Regions from separate parts of the Cupriavidus gilardii genome, predicted to be linked through region 4. Evidence: predicted binding sites of a transcription regulator. Region 4 holds the regulator's gene; each other region holds the start of a gene.

Region 1 (4,196 bases), 630 kb from region 4:
CGCGCAGAACGGCAACATCTACTACGGCCTGTGGTACCCGATCGTGATCGCCGGCATCACGCTGGTGATCGGCTCGCTGTTCATCCGCGAGACCAAGGACGTCGATATCTACGCGCACGACTGATCTTCGACCGCGCCACGCCGGCCCGGGGGCCGGCGGCGAAACCGGCGGTCGGCCAGGGCCGCCGGTTTTTTTTTGGCATCCGGATACCCGTGGACCGCACAAAAGTGTTGACAGCGATCCAGCGGCCCGTATAATGGCGGTCTTCGTCGGCGAATTAGCTCAGTCGGTTAGAGCGACGGAATCATAATCCGCAGGTCCGGGGTTCGAGTCCCTGATTCGCCACCAGTATTTCGAAGGGGTCAGCGCAAGCTGACCCCTTTTTGTTTTGGCGCCGCCCTCCAGGGTCCCGATCGGGGCTCCTCTCGGGAACCCCTCCCCACCACCCGCCCCCCAGTTCCGTCCTCAGTTCCGGCAGTAAGCCCGCGCCATCGACTTGACCTCGAGCGCCAGCGCGCGGCGCAGCGCCACCGGCTCCAGCACCTCGACCTGCGGCCCGAACGAGCGCAGCCAGCGCACCAGCCAATCGGCCATCTCCACCGTGCAGCGAACCACCAGCGAACCGTCGGGGCCGATCTCCTCGGTCTGATCGGGCGCCATCGGCGCGTCGCGCACGATGTCGCCGCAGCCCTTGGCAAAGCGCACCGCCAGCTTGATATTGCCGTCGCCGTGCAGCCCGAATTCGGCTGCCTCTTCGACGTAGTCGGCCAGCGAGAAATGGTCGGGATAGATGAAGCGCTCCTTCAACGCGTGCGCCGCGTGGACGCGGTCCAGCCGCAGGCATTGCGGTGCCGGCTCTTCGTCTTCCAGTCCGCCCAGATAGACCATGCCGGCCTTCTCGACCACGCCGAGCGGCATCAGCACGCGCTTGCTCTCCGGTTCGAAGCGCGGCCGGTAGACGACCTCCAGGCAGCGCTCCTCGAAGACCGCCGTCAGCACCGGCAGCAGCACGACCTCGCGCAGCCGCGGCGGCACCAGCGGCGAACTGCGCTCGACCACCGATACCTTGCGATGCCAGGCGATCCGCCCGGTGCCGCCCTCGCCGCTGCGCCGGCGCAGTTGCGACTCGGCGGCATCGAACAACGGCCGCAGCAGGGTCGCCATCACCGAGGTGATCTGGCGGCCGGCGAACCGTTTCAGCACCTGCAGGGCCAGCGCCTCCTCGTCGCTGAGCCAGGTGCCGGCGTTGGACAGCATCCGGCCGGCGCCTTCGGCGCGGCGCCACATCAGGCCGCGCCCTTGCGCGCGGCACTCCGCCGAGCCGTCGGCGAGCAACAGCACCAGCCGCTGCTGCAGCACCTCGGCGGGCGGCTCGGCGACGCCGAGGGCGGCAAGGCCGTGCGCCACGTCCTCGGCGCTCATCCAGCGGCGGGGACCACCGTCGTCAAGCAGGACGGAAAGAATGGAAACGTCGAGTTGCGAATCGAACTGTTGGGCCATAAAGCGCAATCAGAGGTTGGTCATCCGTGGGGAGAGCGAAGCCTATCAAGCGGGGCGTCCGGAAATGAAGGAAATGGACAAGGAACGACGGTTCCCGGCACGCACTTCGGCCCTCCGAAACGAAAGTGCGAGCAACAGCCTATGCGATGCCCGCCGGCACGCGGAGTGGGCAAGGCCCAGGCCGGTGCAGCACAAGCATTCGCATTGTTAAAAACTTTGAATAACTGATACGAGGCAGCGTCGCGTCGCTGCCCGGATGTGAGCCTATTCTTCTCACATCGGCTGACGACATCCCGCCGCAAAACGATTCTTAAAAATTCAACAAATGGAGAAAATCATGAAGATCACCACCACCCGCCTGGTTCTCAGCGCCGCCATCGCCGGTACCGCGCTGCTGTCGCTGAACAGCGTGTTCGCCGCGCCGGTGCGCGGATCGCATGCCGGCGACGACTATGGCTACACGTTCCGCTCGACGGACCGCTTCGCCGACGGCGGGCGCGCCTTCAACGTCTACGGGGACGGCGCCCGCACGCACGACGTCTACAGCGAGGGCGCACGTACCAGCACCCGCGGCGATTACCCCGCTCCGATCGGCGAATGAGCCGGCACGTTGTGACGAAGCGAAGGAGCGAGCGATGAGCGTTCGAGACAATGCACTGATCGTGGCGGCGTGGATCGGCGCCTGCCTCGCCAGTGGCTGGCTAGTGACCTTTACGGGGATGCTGCTGTCGCAGTAAGTGCAGGATCAGGCATGCAATTCGGCGAAGTGCCGAGTTTTTGACCGGAATCATGGCGAGATCGCCGCCTAGCTGCCATCATGAATTCAGCCAGGCACGGCAACGCCGAACCGCCTGGCCGTCGACAACGCCTGCAAGGCCCCTGATAGGAGAACCCTCGCCATGACCCATATCGTGCTCGCCACTGACGGCTCCGCCTTCAGCGACGCCGCCGCCCGCTTTATCGCCGAAGGGAAGCTGCTGCAGGGCGAACGGACCGTGCATGTGGTGCACGTCGCCCCGGAGGTCACCGGACAGGTCCGCGCCTTCGTCAGCAAGGACGCGATCGACGACTGGCATCGGGAGGAGAGCGAAAAGGCGATGCGCTCGGTCTGCGACATCCTGGCCGCCGCGCAGCTGCGCGTGGAAAAGCATGCGCTGAGCGGCTTTCCGCCGGACCGGATCGTGGCGCTGGCCAAATCGGTCAACGCCGATGCGATCGTGATCGGCACCCATGGCCGCGGATCGTTCTTCGACGCGGTGCTCGGCTCGGTCGCCGGCCGCGTGGTGGCGCATGCGTCGTGCCCGGTGATCCTGGTAAAGGCGCCGGAGAAGGCGTGATGGTGTGATGGCCTGATGATGCGGGCCATTCCAGGCCCACAGTGTGACGAGCGCCGCGGTCGCGCCCGGGACGATCGGCAGCCCGGCCGATCAACTCGCGATCAACTCGGGATCAAGCCGCGATCAAGCCGACCACAGCGGCGGCTCGTCCATCAGCGCGATCTGTTCGCGCAGTTCGAGGATGCGGTCCTGCCAGTAGCGCGCCGTGCCGAACCACGGAAACGCGGCCGGAAAGGCCGGATCGTTCCAGCGGCTCGCCAGCCAGGCGCTGTAGTGCAGCAGGCGCAGCGTGCGCAGCGCCTCGACCAGATGCAGTTCGCGCGTCGGGAATTCGGCGAAGTCCTCGTAGCCGGCCACGATATCGGCCAACTGGCTCTGCATCGCGGCGCGGTCTCCCTCCAGCAGCATCCACAGGTCCTGTACCGCGGGGCCGGTCCGGCTGTCGTCGAAGTCGACGAAATGCGGACCGGCGCTGCCGCCGCGGGCCTGATCCGCGTCGATCCACAACAGGTTGCCGCGATGGCAGTCGCCATGCAGCCGCAGCATCGCCACGTCGCCCGCGCGCTCGTAGCAGCGCCGCACGCCATCGATGGCGAGATCGGCGGCGGCCTGCCAGGCCGGCCGCAGATCGGCCGGGATGCAGTCCTGCGCCAGCAGCCAGTCGCGCGGCGCCACGCCGAAGGTCTCGACATCGAGCGCGGGCCGATGAAGATAGGGCCGGGTCGCGCCCACGGCATGGATGCGGCCGATGAATCGGCCCAGCCAGGTCAGCGTATCGGCGCGATTGAGCTCGGGCTCGCGGCCGCCGCAGCGCGGGAACACCGCGAAGCGAAAGCCCGCATGCGACAGCAGCGTGCTGCCGCCGCACTCGAGCGGCGGCACGGCGGGGATCTCGGCCTCGGCGAGCTGCCGCACGAAGGCATGTTCCTCGAGGATGGCGGCGTCGCTCCAGCGTCCGGGACGGTAGAACTTCATCACCAGTGGCGCGCCGTCCTCGACCCCGGCCTGCCAGACCCGATTCTCGTAGCTGTTCAGCGCCAGCAGCCGGCCGTCCGGCATGAAGCCGGCCGCCTCGAGCGCATCGAGGATCAGGTCGGGCGTCAGCCCCGCGAACGGAATGTCCGGCGAGGCGGCGGGATCGGGCGACGTCACCATGGCTAAGCGCTAGCTTAGGACACCGCGCGCGTCAGGACCCCTGCCGCGAACGCTGTCCGCCGAGCAATGCCGCCTGCGGGCCGGGGCGGCGGTTGCGCGACGGACCGTTCGACTCGGACGCCGGGCGCGGCGCGGCCTGCGCACGTTCGCCATTGCCGGCCGGGCGGCCGGGGCCCTTCACCTGGCCATTGGCCTGGCCGCCG
Region 2 (4,196 bases), 590 kb from region 4:
CGCGAGGGCGCGGCGAGCCGGCTGTCGTATGTCGAGGTGACCAACGCCCAGCACTTCGACGCCTTCAATGCGCTGGTGCCCGGCTATGGCAATCGCTATGTGCCGCTGCATCTGTACCTGAACCGCGCGCTCGACGCGATGTACGACCATCTGCGCAACGGCACGCCGCTGCCGCCGTCGCAGGTGGTGCGTACGGTGCCGCGCGGCGGTACGCCGAACTCGCCCGCGCCGGCAATCCAGCCGTCCAATGTTCCCGGCTTTGCCGCCAACCCTGCCGCCGGCGACCGCATCGAGGTCGTCGGGGGCATCGTCGAGGTGCCGCAGTGACGATGGCCATCCCGCAGCCTTCCCAGCCTTCCGGGTCTTCCGTACCGTCCGCGCCGCGCGTGCTGACGCAGCAGGACTTCGATCGCTTCGCGAGGCTGTCGCGCGACGACAATCCGATCCACTGCGACCCGGCGTTTGCGCGCGGCACGCATTTCGGCGCCACCGTCGCGCACGGCATGCTGCTGTTCTCGTTGCTGTGCGCGCAGATGCAGCGCGGCCGCGCCGGGCCGGTGCTGCCGCTGGCGCAGACGCTGATGTTCCCGCAGCCGACCTACGTCGGCGACGGCGTGGTGGCGGAGCTGGTGCCGGGGGAGGGGGCGGCCGGACGGATCGGGCTGCGCACCGCGATCCGTTGCGTGCAGCGCGGCGGCCGCGCGTTGCCGGCGGGGGAGGCGCCGGTCACCGCCAGCGGCGACGCCGAGCTGCTGCTCGATCCCGACGCGGCCGCGCTGGCCGGGCCGCTCGTGTCCGGTGCAGGCGGCGCGGGCGCCGCGGCGGCAGGCGATGCGGCGCTGTACCACCTGAGGCCGGGGCAGCAGGCCGACGCGGTGCGCGCCTTCGAGCGGGCCGATCTCGACGAGTACGTGGCGCTGAGCGGGGACGCCAATCCGCTGTATGCCGACGCGGCGCTGGCCCGGCGCCGCGGTTTCGACGGCCCGCTGGTGCCGCTGCCGCTGCTGGCCGGCATGTTCTCCGACCTGCTCGGCACCCGCCTGCCGGGGCGCGGCACCGGCTGGATGAAGCAGTCGCTGCGGCTGCGCGCGGCCGCCCGGCTGGGCGAGCCGCTGCGGGCCTCGGTACGGATCGTGCGGCTGCGCGCCGACAAGGAGTTGGTCAACCTGGCCACCGACATCACCGGCGAGGACGGCCGGCCGGTGCTGCAGGGCGAGGCGCTGGTGCTGGTCCGCAACCTGGAGCGCAAGCTTGCCGGCGATGCCGGCGGCCTCGCGCAGGGCCGCCAGACCGCGGTTCCTTCCTGATCCGTCCGATGGCGCGCTGCTTGCGCCACATCAAATACGCATCGTTTCGTCTTGAAATGTCACGGCAAAGCCCTATCTTCGGCAGTGACATCCGGTGTCCTGCCGGCCGACGACGCGGTGCTCTGCGACTGCGCCGCTGGGGCCGCCTCGGGACACGTATCCCAGTGAGGATTTCCCTATGCGTCTTGACAAACTGACTACCCGATTCCAGGAAGCGCTGGCCGATGCCCAGACGCTGGCGATCGGCAACGACAACCAATACATCGAACCGCAGCACCTGCTGCGCGCGCTGCTGGCGCAGAACGACGGCTCGGCGCGCGCGCTGCTCTCGCGCGCCGGCGTCAACATCAACGGCCTGGCCAGCGCGCTGGACGCCGCGATCAAGCGGCTGCCGCAGGTGCAGGGCACCAGCGAGGTCCAGCTCGGCCGCGAGCTGGCGGCGCTGTTCAACGCCACCGAGAAGGAGGCGATCAAGCGCGGCGACCAGTTCGTCGCCAGCGAGCTGTTCCTGCTCGCGGTCGCCGACGACAAGGGCGAGACCGGCCGCATCGCGCGCGAGCACGGCATGAGCCGCAAGTCGCTGGAGGCGGCGATCGACGCGGTGCGCGGCGGCGAGTCGGTCAACAGCGCCGATGCCGAGGCCCAGCGCGAGGCGCTGAAGAAGTACACGATCGACCTGACCGAGCGCGCCCGCATGGGCAAGCTCGATCCGGTGATCGGCCGCGACGACGAGATCCGCCGCGCGATCCAGATCCTGCAGCGCCGCACCAAGAACAACCCGGTGCTGATCGGCGAGCCCGGCGTCGGCAAGACCGCGATCGTCGAGGGCCTGGCGCAGCGCATCGTCAACGGCGAAGTCCCCGAGACCCTGAAGAACAAGCGCGTGCTGGTGCTCGACATGGCGGGCCTGCTGGCCGGCGCCAAGTATCGCGGCGAGTTCGAGGAGCGGCTCAAGGCGGTGCTGTCCGATATCGCCAAGGACGAGGGCCAGACCATCGTCTTCATCGACGAGATCCACACGATGGTCGGCGCCGGCAAGGCCGAGGGCGCGATCGACGCCGGCAACATGCTCAAGCCGGCGCTGGCGCGCGGCGAGCTGCACTGCATCGGCGCCACCACGCTGGACGAATACCGCAAGTACATCGAGAAGGATGCCGCGCTGGAGCGCCGCTTCCAGAAGGTGCTGGTCGACGAGCCCACGGTCGAGGCGACCATCGCGATCCTGCGCGGCCTGCAGGAAAAGTACGAGCTGCACCACGGTGTCGAGATCACCGACCCGGCCATCGTCGCCGCGGCCGAGCTGTCGCACCGCTATATCACCGACCGATTCCTGCCGGACAAGGCGATCGACCTGATCGACGAGGCGGCCGCGCGCATCAAGATGGAAATCGACTCCAAGCCGGAGGAGATGGACAAGCTCGAGCGCCGCACGATCCAGCTGAAGATCGAACGCGAGGCGGTCAAGAAGGAGACCGACGAGGCCTCGCGCAAGCGGCTCGAACTGATCGAGCAGGAGATCGAACGGCTCGAGAAGGACTACGCCGATCTCGACGAGATCTGGAAGGCCGAGAAGGGGGCTGCCCAGGGCGCCGCCGCGCTGAAGGAGGAGATCGACAAGATCCGCCTGGAGATCGCGCGGCTGCAGCGCGAGGGCAAGCTCGACAAGGTCGCCGAGCTGCAGTACGGCAAGCTGCCGGAACTCGAAGGCAAGCTCAAGGCCGCCACCGCGGCGGAGGCCAGCGAGCAGAAGCAGCCGAACCGTCTGCTGCGCACGCAGGTCGGCGCCGAGGAGATCGCCGAGGTGGTCAGCCGCGCGACCGGCATTCCGGTGGCGAAGATGATGCAGGGCGAGCGCGAGAAGCTGATCGCGATGGAGGACTATCTGCACAAGCGGGTGGTCGGCCAGGACGAGGCCGTGCGGCTGGTGTCCGACGCGATCCGCCGTTCGCGCGCGGGGCTGGCCGACGAGAACAAGCCGTATGGCTCGTTCCTGTTCCTCGGCCCGACCGGCGTCGGCAAGACCGAGCTGTGCAAGGCGCTGGCCGAGTTCCTGTTCGACTCCGAGGAGCACCTGATCCGCATCGACATGAGCGAATTCATGGAGAAGCACAGCGTGTCGCGGCTGATCGGCGCGCCGCCGGGCTATGTCGGCTACGAGGAAGGCGGTTACCTGACCGAGGCGGTACGGCGCAAGCCGTACAGCGTGGTGCTGCTCGACGAAGTCGAGAAGGCCCACCCGGACGTGTTCAACGTGCTGCTGCAGGTGCTCGACGATGGCCGGCTGACCGACGGCCAGGGCCGCACCGTGGACTTCAAGAACACGGTGATCGTGATGACCTCGAACCTGGGCTCGCAGATCATCCAGCAGATGAGCGGCGAACCGCACGAGGCCGTCAAGGGCGCCGTGTGGCAGGAGGTCAAGACGCAGTTCCGGCCGGAGTTCCTGAACCGCATCGACGAAGTGGTGGTGTTCCACGCGCTCGACCAGAAGCACATCGAGTCGATCGCGAAGATCCAGCTGCAGCGGCTGCAGTCGCGTCTTGCGCGCATGGACATGGCGCTGGAGGTCAGCGACGCGGCGCTCGAGCGCATCGCCAGCGCGGGCTACGATCCGGTGTTCGGCGCCCGCCCGCTGAAGCGCGCGATCCAGCAGCAGATCGAAAACCCGGTCGCGCGGCTGATCCTGGAGGGCAAGTTCGCCGCCAAGGACGTCGTGCCGGTGGACTACCAGAACGGCGAGTTCACGTTTGGGCGGGTGGTGCATTGACCCGCGGGGCGACAGTCGCTTCGGCGAATGCTGCCACATGAAGACGCCGGGCCTTGGCCCGGCGTTTTTTTATTTTGCCGCGTATGTTCGGATTTGGTCTGACGGACCGTGGGTCTCATGGT
Region 3 (4,196 bases), 350 kb from region 4:
ATTTCGGTCAGCGTGACCGCCAGTGAGGATATCGATCTCGCCGAGCAGGCAGCGGTCGCCGTCTTTCGCATTGTCCAGGAGGCACTGAACAACGTGGTACGGCATTCGCGCGCATCGGATGTGGAGATCCGCTTTGAACTCGTCGACGGGCAATACGAGCTGGTGGTGCAGGACAACGGTATCGGCTGGGACGGCCGCACGGCGCCATCTGCCGAAGGAAGATCGATGGGGCTCGTGGGGGTGCGCGAGCGCGCGCGCCTGCTAGGCGGCGCTGCAACAATGGAGTATCGACCGGGCGACGGCTTCCGACTGGCTGTTCGTTTCCCGCAGTCGGACGTGATCCCGAGCGGGGGGAAACAATGATCAAGGTCTTCATCGCGGACGACCATGCCGTCGTACGAGACGGCGTCCGACACATTCTTGAACGGGCCGGTGGTTTCGAGGTCGTGGCGGAAGCCGAAGATGGGACGCAGGTGTGCAGCCAGCTGCGGCAACACCGCAGTGATGTGATCGTGCTCGATCTGTCCATGCCAGGGCGCAGTGGGCTGGAGCTGATCAAGCAGATTCGGACGGAGTTTCCTGGGCTGCGGATACTGGTGCTGACGATGCATGCCGAGGAAGAGTACGTGCGCAGGGCTTTCCGAGCCGGCGCGTCTGGCTATCTCACCAAGGAAAGCGCCGCCACGGAATTGGTCGCCGCAACCGGCAAGGTCGCATCCGGTGGCACCTACGTCAGCCAGGCGATCGGGGAAAAGCTTGCCACCGGGCTTCAGGGCGGGACGGAGCAATTGCCCCATCTCTCTCTATCGGATCGCGAGATGGAGGTGTTCCGAAGACTGGTTCTGGGAGAAACGGTCTCGGCGATCGCCGCCGGCCTGTGTGTCAGTGCGAAGACGATCAGCACGTACAAGATGCGTCTGATGGAGAAGCTCGGCTTGCCAAACGAGGCGGCGTTGGTTCGGTATGCAATTCGACATGGCTTGTTTTGCGACGATGCCACGCTGTGAAGCCTGTGCGGCAACGAGGGCCCATTACCCGGCGGTTACCGAGACGACGGCGCTTGGCGTGGGATAGTAGTCTCAAGCCAGTCGGTGCAGAGTGAGACAGCTTGGGACAGTTCAGCCGGCTGGTCAAAGGTTCCCCACAGGGTTCGCACCAGCGACGACCGGCTGCACTGACAGTCAGCCGACCCGTCGCCACGGTTTGGCGCGGTGGTGTCCGAGCTGTTGCCTCCGACAATAGCCAACGCAGGAATAGGGCAGGCATCCTGATTCGCGCTCCTGGCCAGGTCTCGCGGACCGCGCAGGGTCACCAAGGCGCAGAACGTAGCATGACCGGCCACCGCCATCGTCGCCTCTGACGCCAACTCGCCTGCTGCTACACATACCAGAGGTATCGGACCGCACGGCGCCTCGGACTCAAGCCATTCCGCGACGCGGGCGACGCGGTGCACGAGATCCGTATGTCTGTGGAAAGTGTCGGCCGAGTGCCGGTGACGACGAGGCGCAATGTCGATCAAGGCAGTTGCGTAGCCCAGTTTCCACAGCTTGCGGCAGAAGTAGTTTGCCGATGCGATGCGCGATGAGGCTTTGCCTGCGTACAGCATCACGACGAGCGCTCTCGGCAGGGAAGGGCGGTCAATGACGATTCGCAAACGCTCCCCTGCCGCCTGGAGCGTTTCCACTCGGCACATATCCTCATGGTCGTACACGCGACGGTTCGATGGTCCAGTGCTGCCACGGGTTCGAAGTCGCTGCGGTACAAGGGTTGTCTGCATGGATGTCTCCTTGGGGTCGTGTGGCTGCCACGGACACAGGCGGCCGGCTCCGGCAGCATTGGCGCTGCCAGGTCCGGTCAGACAATAGCGGCAGGAGAAGCCAGGGAGCTTGATGCAAATCAATAGCTGGACGGTGCGCGCTCATATGCTTGTCTCACGCGCAATTGCAAGCGGCGGAGGGGCATGATCATGTACAAACGAATTCTGGTAGCGGTGGATGGCAGCGAATTGTCCCGATTGGCAGTAATGCAGGCAGCCCGTCTTGCGCAGAGCTGCGGCGCGATAGTCCAGGCCTTGTATGTTGTGGACAGTACCGATATCTACTACGGCATAGGCCCATACGACCCGGGCGGCGTCACCGAGGCGTTGCTTACTTACGGGGAAGCGGTTCTGCAGGACGCCGCGGCGTCGCTGGCGGGAGCCGGTGTAGAGCATTGTACGAAGCTGCGAAAAACCTCGGTGGCGCCCGGAAGGGTGGCGGCGACGATCGAGCTCGAGGCGCAAGAGTGGAATGCGGACCTGATTGTCATGGGCACGCATGGTCGAAGGGGGATGCAGCGATTGCTGATGGGCAGCGTGGCGCAGGGTGTGGTCCATCGCTCGACGCGTCCGGTCCTGCTGGTTCGCCATCCGGCTCAGCGTGCTGACAAATCGGAGCCGGCCACGGTATCAACTTCGAACGACGCACACTAGGGGCGTACGCCGGAATGGCTCTGATGGCCAAGAGGAATGAGAGGGCCCGACCGGGTCTTCACCGGATGCGGTCGGGTTATGCCCTTGGAGCGGAGGCATCCGCGCCGCCAGCCCCAGCTGTCCCTCGCTTCCCGGCACTCGGCTGAATAATTGAGCCGCTGCTCACGAGCCCCGCTGTGTCGGAGCCCGATCCAGTTTCCGCTGTACTGTCCTAAGGAATAGCCCCATGACGATCGACTGGAGTGCCTTCACTCCATTGGCTCCGCTGGCGGGCGGCATAATTATCGGCATCGCCGCCTCCATGTTCGCTCTGCTAAATGGCCGGATCGCCGGCATCAGCGGCGTGCTTGGCGGACTGCTCACGCCGGTGCGCGGCGATGTCGCCTGGCGCGTGGCATTCATTGCAGGACTCATGGGCGCTCCACTCATGTACGGAGTATTCGCGCAGCTGCCGATCCCGCGAATCGACGCCGGCTTCGGCACACTGACCGTGGCAGGACTGCTCGTGGGGGTCGGCGCGCGTTACGGGGCGGGATGCACGAGCGGGCACGGCGTGTGCGGCATCTCGCGCCTCTCGGCGCGCTCGCTGGTGGCCACTCTCACCTTCATGGCGTCCGGATTCGTCACCGTCTTCGTCGCCCGCCATCTGCTTGACGCTTGAGAGGAAACGATGCCTGGGTTCTTTGCACTTCTGGCTGGCGTTGTTTTCGGCATCGGCCTGATTATTTCGGGTATGGCGAATCCAGCCAAGGTCCTGGCATTCCTGGACCTGGCCGGTAACTGGGACCCATCGCTTGCTTTTGTCATGGCCGGTGCCATCCTGGTCGGCATTGTCGCCTTCGCCGTGGCTCGCCGGCGCAGCGCCACGCTGCTCGGACTGCCAATGCGAATGCCGACGGCCACCGTCGTCGACCGACGTCTCGTGGGAGGCAGCCTCCTGTTTGGCATCGGCTGGGGCCTCGCAGGTTTCTGCCCGGGACCTGCCCTGGTCACCTTGGGCATGCGCGACTACAAGGCGGTGGTATTCGTGGTCGCCATGCTCGTCGGAATGGGGCTATTCGAGCTTTTGGAGCGGGGAAGGAGGCGTAGCTGAATGCGTGCCGGCAATACATAGCCTCTCACGGAGATTCGGCGGTTTCGGTGATATCGGTGTAAATCCATCGGCGCGTTCGCGTCTCGTCCGGCAAGAAGGGGCTTGCTCTGCGATAGCTGAGTGTCGGATATGCGGGGACGGATGGTTCCGCATGTCCGACTGTCACACTGCCCAAGGCGCTTGGTAACGTGGTCGTAGCGTTTTCCGATTTGAGGGACGCGTCTGTGTCGACGACTTCGGCTTACGACGGACAGGCGGAAAGGACTGTGCCAGGCTGACCTTACCCGCGCATCCCTTGAGCTCCGGAATCTTCGCGACGGGATCCAACGCCGCCTGCCCATGGCCCAGATGACCGCCATGGGCTTGGCATGGGCCAGCAAGGATGCTGCGCGGCGTCTACGGTATCCACTCTTGCGCACTCGGCCGCGGCCGATCGCTGGAACTGGCACGTACGCTGTCAGTCAATGCGCTGGTGGTTATGGAGATCTTCCACCTGTCCTTTATCCGGAATTTCTGCACAACCTCGTTGAACTGGAAGGCGGTGCGCGGCACGAGGGTGGTATGGGGCCTGGTAGATATTCGACGAACGTCCTTCGCGATCACGGCTCTCAGCGCACGAGGGCTACTTGTTCC
Region 4 (4,196 bases):
CAAGTTCTATCTGTTCGGCCTGGTGCTGTGGCCGCAGGACGTGATCTATCTGGCCGTGCTGCTGGTGATCTCGGCGCTGTCGCTGTTCCTGTTCACCGCGATCGCCGGACGGCTGTTCTGCGGCTATGCCTGTCCGCAGACCGTCTACACCGAGATCTTCCTGTGGATCGAGCGCAAGGTCGAGGGCGACCGCATCGCCCGCATCCGGCTCGACGGCGAACGCTGGGGCCCGCGCAAGCTGCGCCTGAAGGCGACCAAGCATCTGCTGTGGATCGCGATCGCCCTGTGGACCGGCTTTACCTTCGTCGGCTATTTCTCGCCGATCGATGCGCTGGGCCGGGCGGTGCTGAACCTGTCCACCGGGCCGTGGGAAACGTTCTGGATCGGCTTCTACGCGTTCGCCACCTGGGGCAATGCCGGCTTCATGCGCGAGCAGGTCTGCAAGTACATGTGCCCGTATGCGCGGTTCCAGAGCGTGATGGTCGACAAGGACACCTATGTGGTCACCTACGACACGCGGCGCGGCGAGCCGCGCGGCTCGCGCTCGCGCAAGGCCGACCCGCGCGCGCTCGGCATCGGCGACTGCGTGGACTGCAGCATCTGCGTGCAGGTCTGCCCGACCGGCATCGACATCCGCGACGGGCTGCAGTACGAGTGCATCGGCTGCGGGGCCTGCATCGATGCCTGCAATCAGGTCATGGACAAGATGCGTTATCCGCGCGGGCTGATTCGCTACACCTCCGAGAACGCGATGCGGCGCGCGCTGTCCGCGGCCAATGCGCGCCGCCGCGTGGTCCGCCCGCGCATCGTGTTGTATGCGGTGCTGTGGCTGGCGCTGGCCGGCGGCTTCGTCTGGTCGGTGGCCGTGCGCACGCCGCTGAAGGTGGACATCATCCGCGACCGGCAGGCGCTGGCGCGCGAAGTCGACGGGCGCTGGATCGAAAACGTCTACCGGCTGCAGCTGATCAATACCACCGAGGGCGAGATGGATGTCGCCATCGCGGCGGAAAGCCCCGGTCTGCCGGGCCTGTCCGTCGAATACGAGCGCGGTGCCGGCCACCTCGCGCCCACATCGAACCGGCTGCTGCCGCTGCGGCTGCGCGTGCCGCTGGAGCAGGCCGCGTCGGGCACCCATGTGGTCGATATCGTGGTCAGCGGCTCGCCCGCAGAGTCCGGGGCCGGGCTTGCAGCCGACCGTGTGCAAGTGCGGCAGTCCACCCGCTTTTTCGTTCCCGACCAACCGTAACGAGGCATCGACATGTCCCAATGCAAACCATGGTGGAAGGAGCCGTGGCCGTGGCTGCTGATCAGTGGCCCGGCGCTGGCGATGATCGGCTGTGCGGTGACGATCTGGGTCGCGATGCAGCACGCGGACCGGCCGATCGTCGACGGCGTGGTGCGTCAGGGGCTGCTGGTCCGGCAGGCGGCGACGCCGGCGGCGGTGGCGGCTTCGGCTGCCACGCAGGACTCGCGCGACGCGGTCGATCCCCGATCGGTGGCACGGCCATGAAGGCGCGCTGGCTGATCTGGGTGCTGTGGCCCGCCTTCGTCGGCGCGGCCATGGCCTTCGTGCTGGTGTTCTCGCTGATCGATCCGCGCGATCTGCGGATCTTCGGCCGGCCACTCGAGCTGTCGCACGGCGCGGTCTATACGCTCGGCTTCGGCCTGGCGTGGGCGGTGTGCGCGCTGTCCAGCGCACTGACGGTGTGCATGCTGCCGGCGTCGATGCTGGCGCCGATGTCGTCGCCGATGTCGGCGGCCGACGAACTGGAGTAGCGCGGTGGCAATGCGGGGAACGGCTGCCGCGGGCGCCACCGCGGCCACCGCCGGGCCGGGATCAGCAGGCGGTCTTGCCCAGCAGCTGACGGATGCCGTCCATGTCGACCAGCTTCACATGGCGCTGGCGGATCTGGATCAGGCCCGCTTCGGCGAAGCGCGAGAACAGCCGGCTGACGGTCTCGAGCTTCAGGCCCAGATAGCTGCCGATTTCCTCGCGGCTCATCCGCAGCACGAACTCGGACGGCGAATAGCCGCGTGCCGACAGGCGTTCGGACAGGCTGATCAGAAAGCCGGCGAGCCGCTCCTCGGCGCGCATCGAGCCCAGCGTGATCAGCATCATCTGGTCCTGCGTGATTTCGCGGCTCATCAGCCGCATGAACTGGTGCTGCAGCGAAGGCAGCGAGGCCGACAGCGTCTGGATCTCGTTGTAGCGGACCACGCAGACCTCGGTGTCTTCGAGCGCGGTCGCGTCCGACGCATGCCGCATCTCGGTCAGTCCATCGAAACCGACCACTTCGCCGGGCAGGTGAAAGCCCGTGATCTGCGCGCGGCCGTCTTCCATCGTCACGTGCGTCTTCAGCGTGCCGAAGCGGATCGCATAGACCGCGTCCAGTGGATCGCCGAGGCGATACAGCGATTCGCCCTTGCGCACGCGCACGCGCTCCTGCACCAGCGTGTCCATCTTTTCGACGTCCTGCGCCGACATGCCGACCGGCAGGCACAGCTGTCCCAGCGAGCAGGTGGAGCAGCGGGTCGATTGGTCGTTCAGGGGAATGGCGTTCAGCAATTGGAATCCGCGCGAAGGGAGGGAGTTGCCATCGGCATGGCGATGGACGTGAAGCGTCCGGGCATTCTACCGTGCGGCATCCCGTCGAGGGGAGCGTGAGATGGCGATCGGCGTACTGGCAAGCGTGTTTCTGCTGGCACTGTTGGGCGGCGTCCACTGTGCGGCGATGTGCGGCGGCATTGCGCTGGTACTCGAGGGCAACGATGCGAGGCAAGCCGCGCCGGTGGCGCTGTACCGCAGCCGCGCGGCGTGGGTCCGCGAACTGCTGGTCCTGCATGCCGGCCGCCTGAGCGCCTATGCGGTGCTCGGCGCCTTGCTCGGCGCGGCCGGCGCGGCCGCGTGGAAGGTGCAGTATCTGCCGGTGCAGCGCGCGCTGTTCGCGGCCGGCAGCGCGAGCCTGCTGCTGGCCGGGCTGTGGGCGTTGGGCGGCGCGCGGCTGGCCGGACGCGTTCCCGGCGTCGAGGCCCTGGCACGGCGGCTTGCGGCAAGCTGGGCGCGCTGGGGCGGAAGAACCATCGCACGCAAGGAAGCCGGCGCGGCCCCGCGCGGCGCCCGGCGCCTGCTGCGCCGCTACGCCGCCGGACTGGCCTGGGGGCTGGTGCCGTGCGGCATGGTCTACGCCGCGCTCGCGCTGGCCTTGCTGGCGGGCAGCGCCGCGTCGGGCGCGCTGGTGATGCTGGCCTTCGGCCTGGGCACGCTGCCCAATCTGCTGATGCTGTCCAGCCTGTCGGCCGGCTTGCGCGTGCTGGCGCGCCGGCCGTGGGTCCGCCGCGGCATCGGCGCGGCGGTCGCACTGTTCGGTGCGGCCGGTCTCGCGCGGGCCGCGATGCTGCCCGAAACGCTGGCCGCGCACGGCTTCTGCCTGACCTTGTGACGGCGGGCCGCCGCGCGGCTGCCAAGCCCGCGGTTGCAGGCCGGCGCGGGAATGCCATACAATCGCGGGAAGCCACCGCGACCGGGCCGCTTTCGCGCAGGTGTCGTGGTCGCCCGGTCGCGCTTGATCCAGGCGTCTGTCAAGGCACTCATGGGTATCCATACCCATCTCCCTCCCCGCACTGTCCGGCTAGAACATCCGATGTCGACATCGGCCAAGAATACCGGCCAGCGGCGTGGCAGCGAGGGGCCCGACAGGCTGCACGCCAGGCCATGACCAAGTTGTCTCGCATTCCGGACGGTCGCGGCTGTCCGGGCGTGTCGGCCGCAACAGGGGAGACGGCGCGACACGCTGGTCCTTCCGCCGACCGATATCGGGAGACGGGCGGACGATCTTCTGCCGGAACGGACCGGCAATCGATGCACCGATGAGAAGCGCGCGGACCCGATGCGGCAAGCATCCCGGTCGGCTGCGCGATGAATGGCGGCAGGCGTCCCTGAAGCGGAACGCGCGCCGCTGAATCGACCAATCTCCAGCGCGTCCGGGTGTCACGGACGCAGATGCAAAGACAGGCCGCACACCACAACATGAATACCCAAGAGGCGAAAATCGTCCTCGAGACGGCGCTGATCTGCGCGCAGGAGCCGCTGCGCGTCGCCGATCTGCGCCGCTTGTTCGCCGACGACGTCGGCGCCGACACGATCCGTGTTCTGCTGGAGGAGCTGCGCAAGGACTGGGAGCCGCGCGGGGTCGAAC

What was found. Region 4 encodes FNR, which switches genes on or off when oxygen is low (the NO sensors DNR and NnrR bind a similar motif). Its sites were predicted from a motif close to TTGATNNNNATCAA; they were not measured.
Region 1: a site for FNR is predicted at 2,279-2,292, ahead of FOB47_RS21415 (universal stress protein). Genes of this name have one in related genera too.
Region 2: a site for FNR is predicted at 1,328-1,341, ahead of clpB (ATP-dependent chaperone ClpB). Genes of this name have one in related genera too.
Region 3: a site for FNR is predicted at 1,887-1,900, ahead of FOB47_RS17225 (universal stress protein). Genes of this name have one in related genera too.

Annotation. Positions count from the first base shown of each region.
Region 1 is NZ_CP054626.1:2,500,791-2,504,986, forward strand. Features, by position in the region: gene FOB47_RS21395 (MFS transporter) at 1-124, shown strand, start outside; tRNA gene FOB47_RS21400 (tRNA-Met) at 273-349, shown strand; gene FOB47_RS21405 (helix-turn-helix transcriptional regulator) at 467-1,501, opposite strand; gene FOB47_RS21410 (hypothetical protein) at 1,839-2,102, shown strand; gene FOB47_RS21415 (universal stress protein) at 2,401-2,838, shown strand; gene FOB47_RS21420 (serine/threonine protein kinase) at 2,962-3,993, opposite strand; gene FOB47_RS21425 (DEAD/DEAH box helicase) at 4,025-4,196, opposite strand, start outside.
Region 2 is NZ_CP054626.1:1,275,879-1,280,074, forward strand. Features, by position in the region: gene FOB47_RS16115 (D-(-)-3-hydroxybutyrate oligomer hydrolase) at 1-327, shown strand, start outside; gene FOB47_RS16120 (MaoC/PaaZ C-terminal domain-containing protein) at 330-1,307, shown strand; gene clpB (ATP-dependent chaperone ClpB) at 1,486-4,074, shown strand.
Region 3 is NZ_CP054626.1:1,520,253-1,524,448, forward strand. Features, by position in the region: gene FOB47_RS17215 (PAS domain-containing sensor histidine kinase) at 1-363, shown strand, start outside; gene FOB47_RS17220 (response regulator) at 360-1,007, shown strand; gene FOB47_RS17225 (universal stress protein) at 1,967-2,470, shown strand; gene FOB47_RS17230 (YeeE/YedE family protein) at 2,697-3,131, shown strand; gene FOB47_RS17235 (DUF6691 family protein) at 3,141-3,563, shown strand.
Region 4 is NZ_CP054626.1:1,865,927-1,870,122, reverse strand. Features, by position in the region: gene ccoG (cytochrome c oxidase accessory protein CcoG) at 1-1,246, shown strand, start outside; gene FOB47_RS18690 (FixH family protein) at 1,259-1,510, shown strand; gene FOB47_RS18685 (hypothetical protein) at 1,507-1,776, shown strand; gene fnr (fumarate/nitrate reduction transcriptional regulator Fnr) at 1,838-2,485, opposite strand; gene FOB47_RS18675 (sulfite exporter TauE/SafE family protein) at 2,667-3,440, shown strand; gene scpB (SMC-Scp complex subunit ScpB) at 4,028-4,196, shown strand, end outside.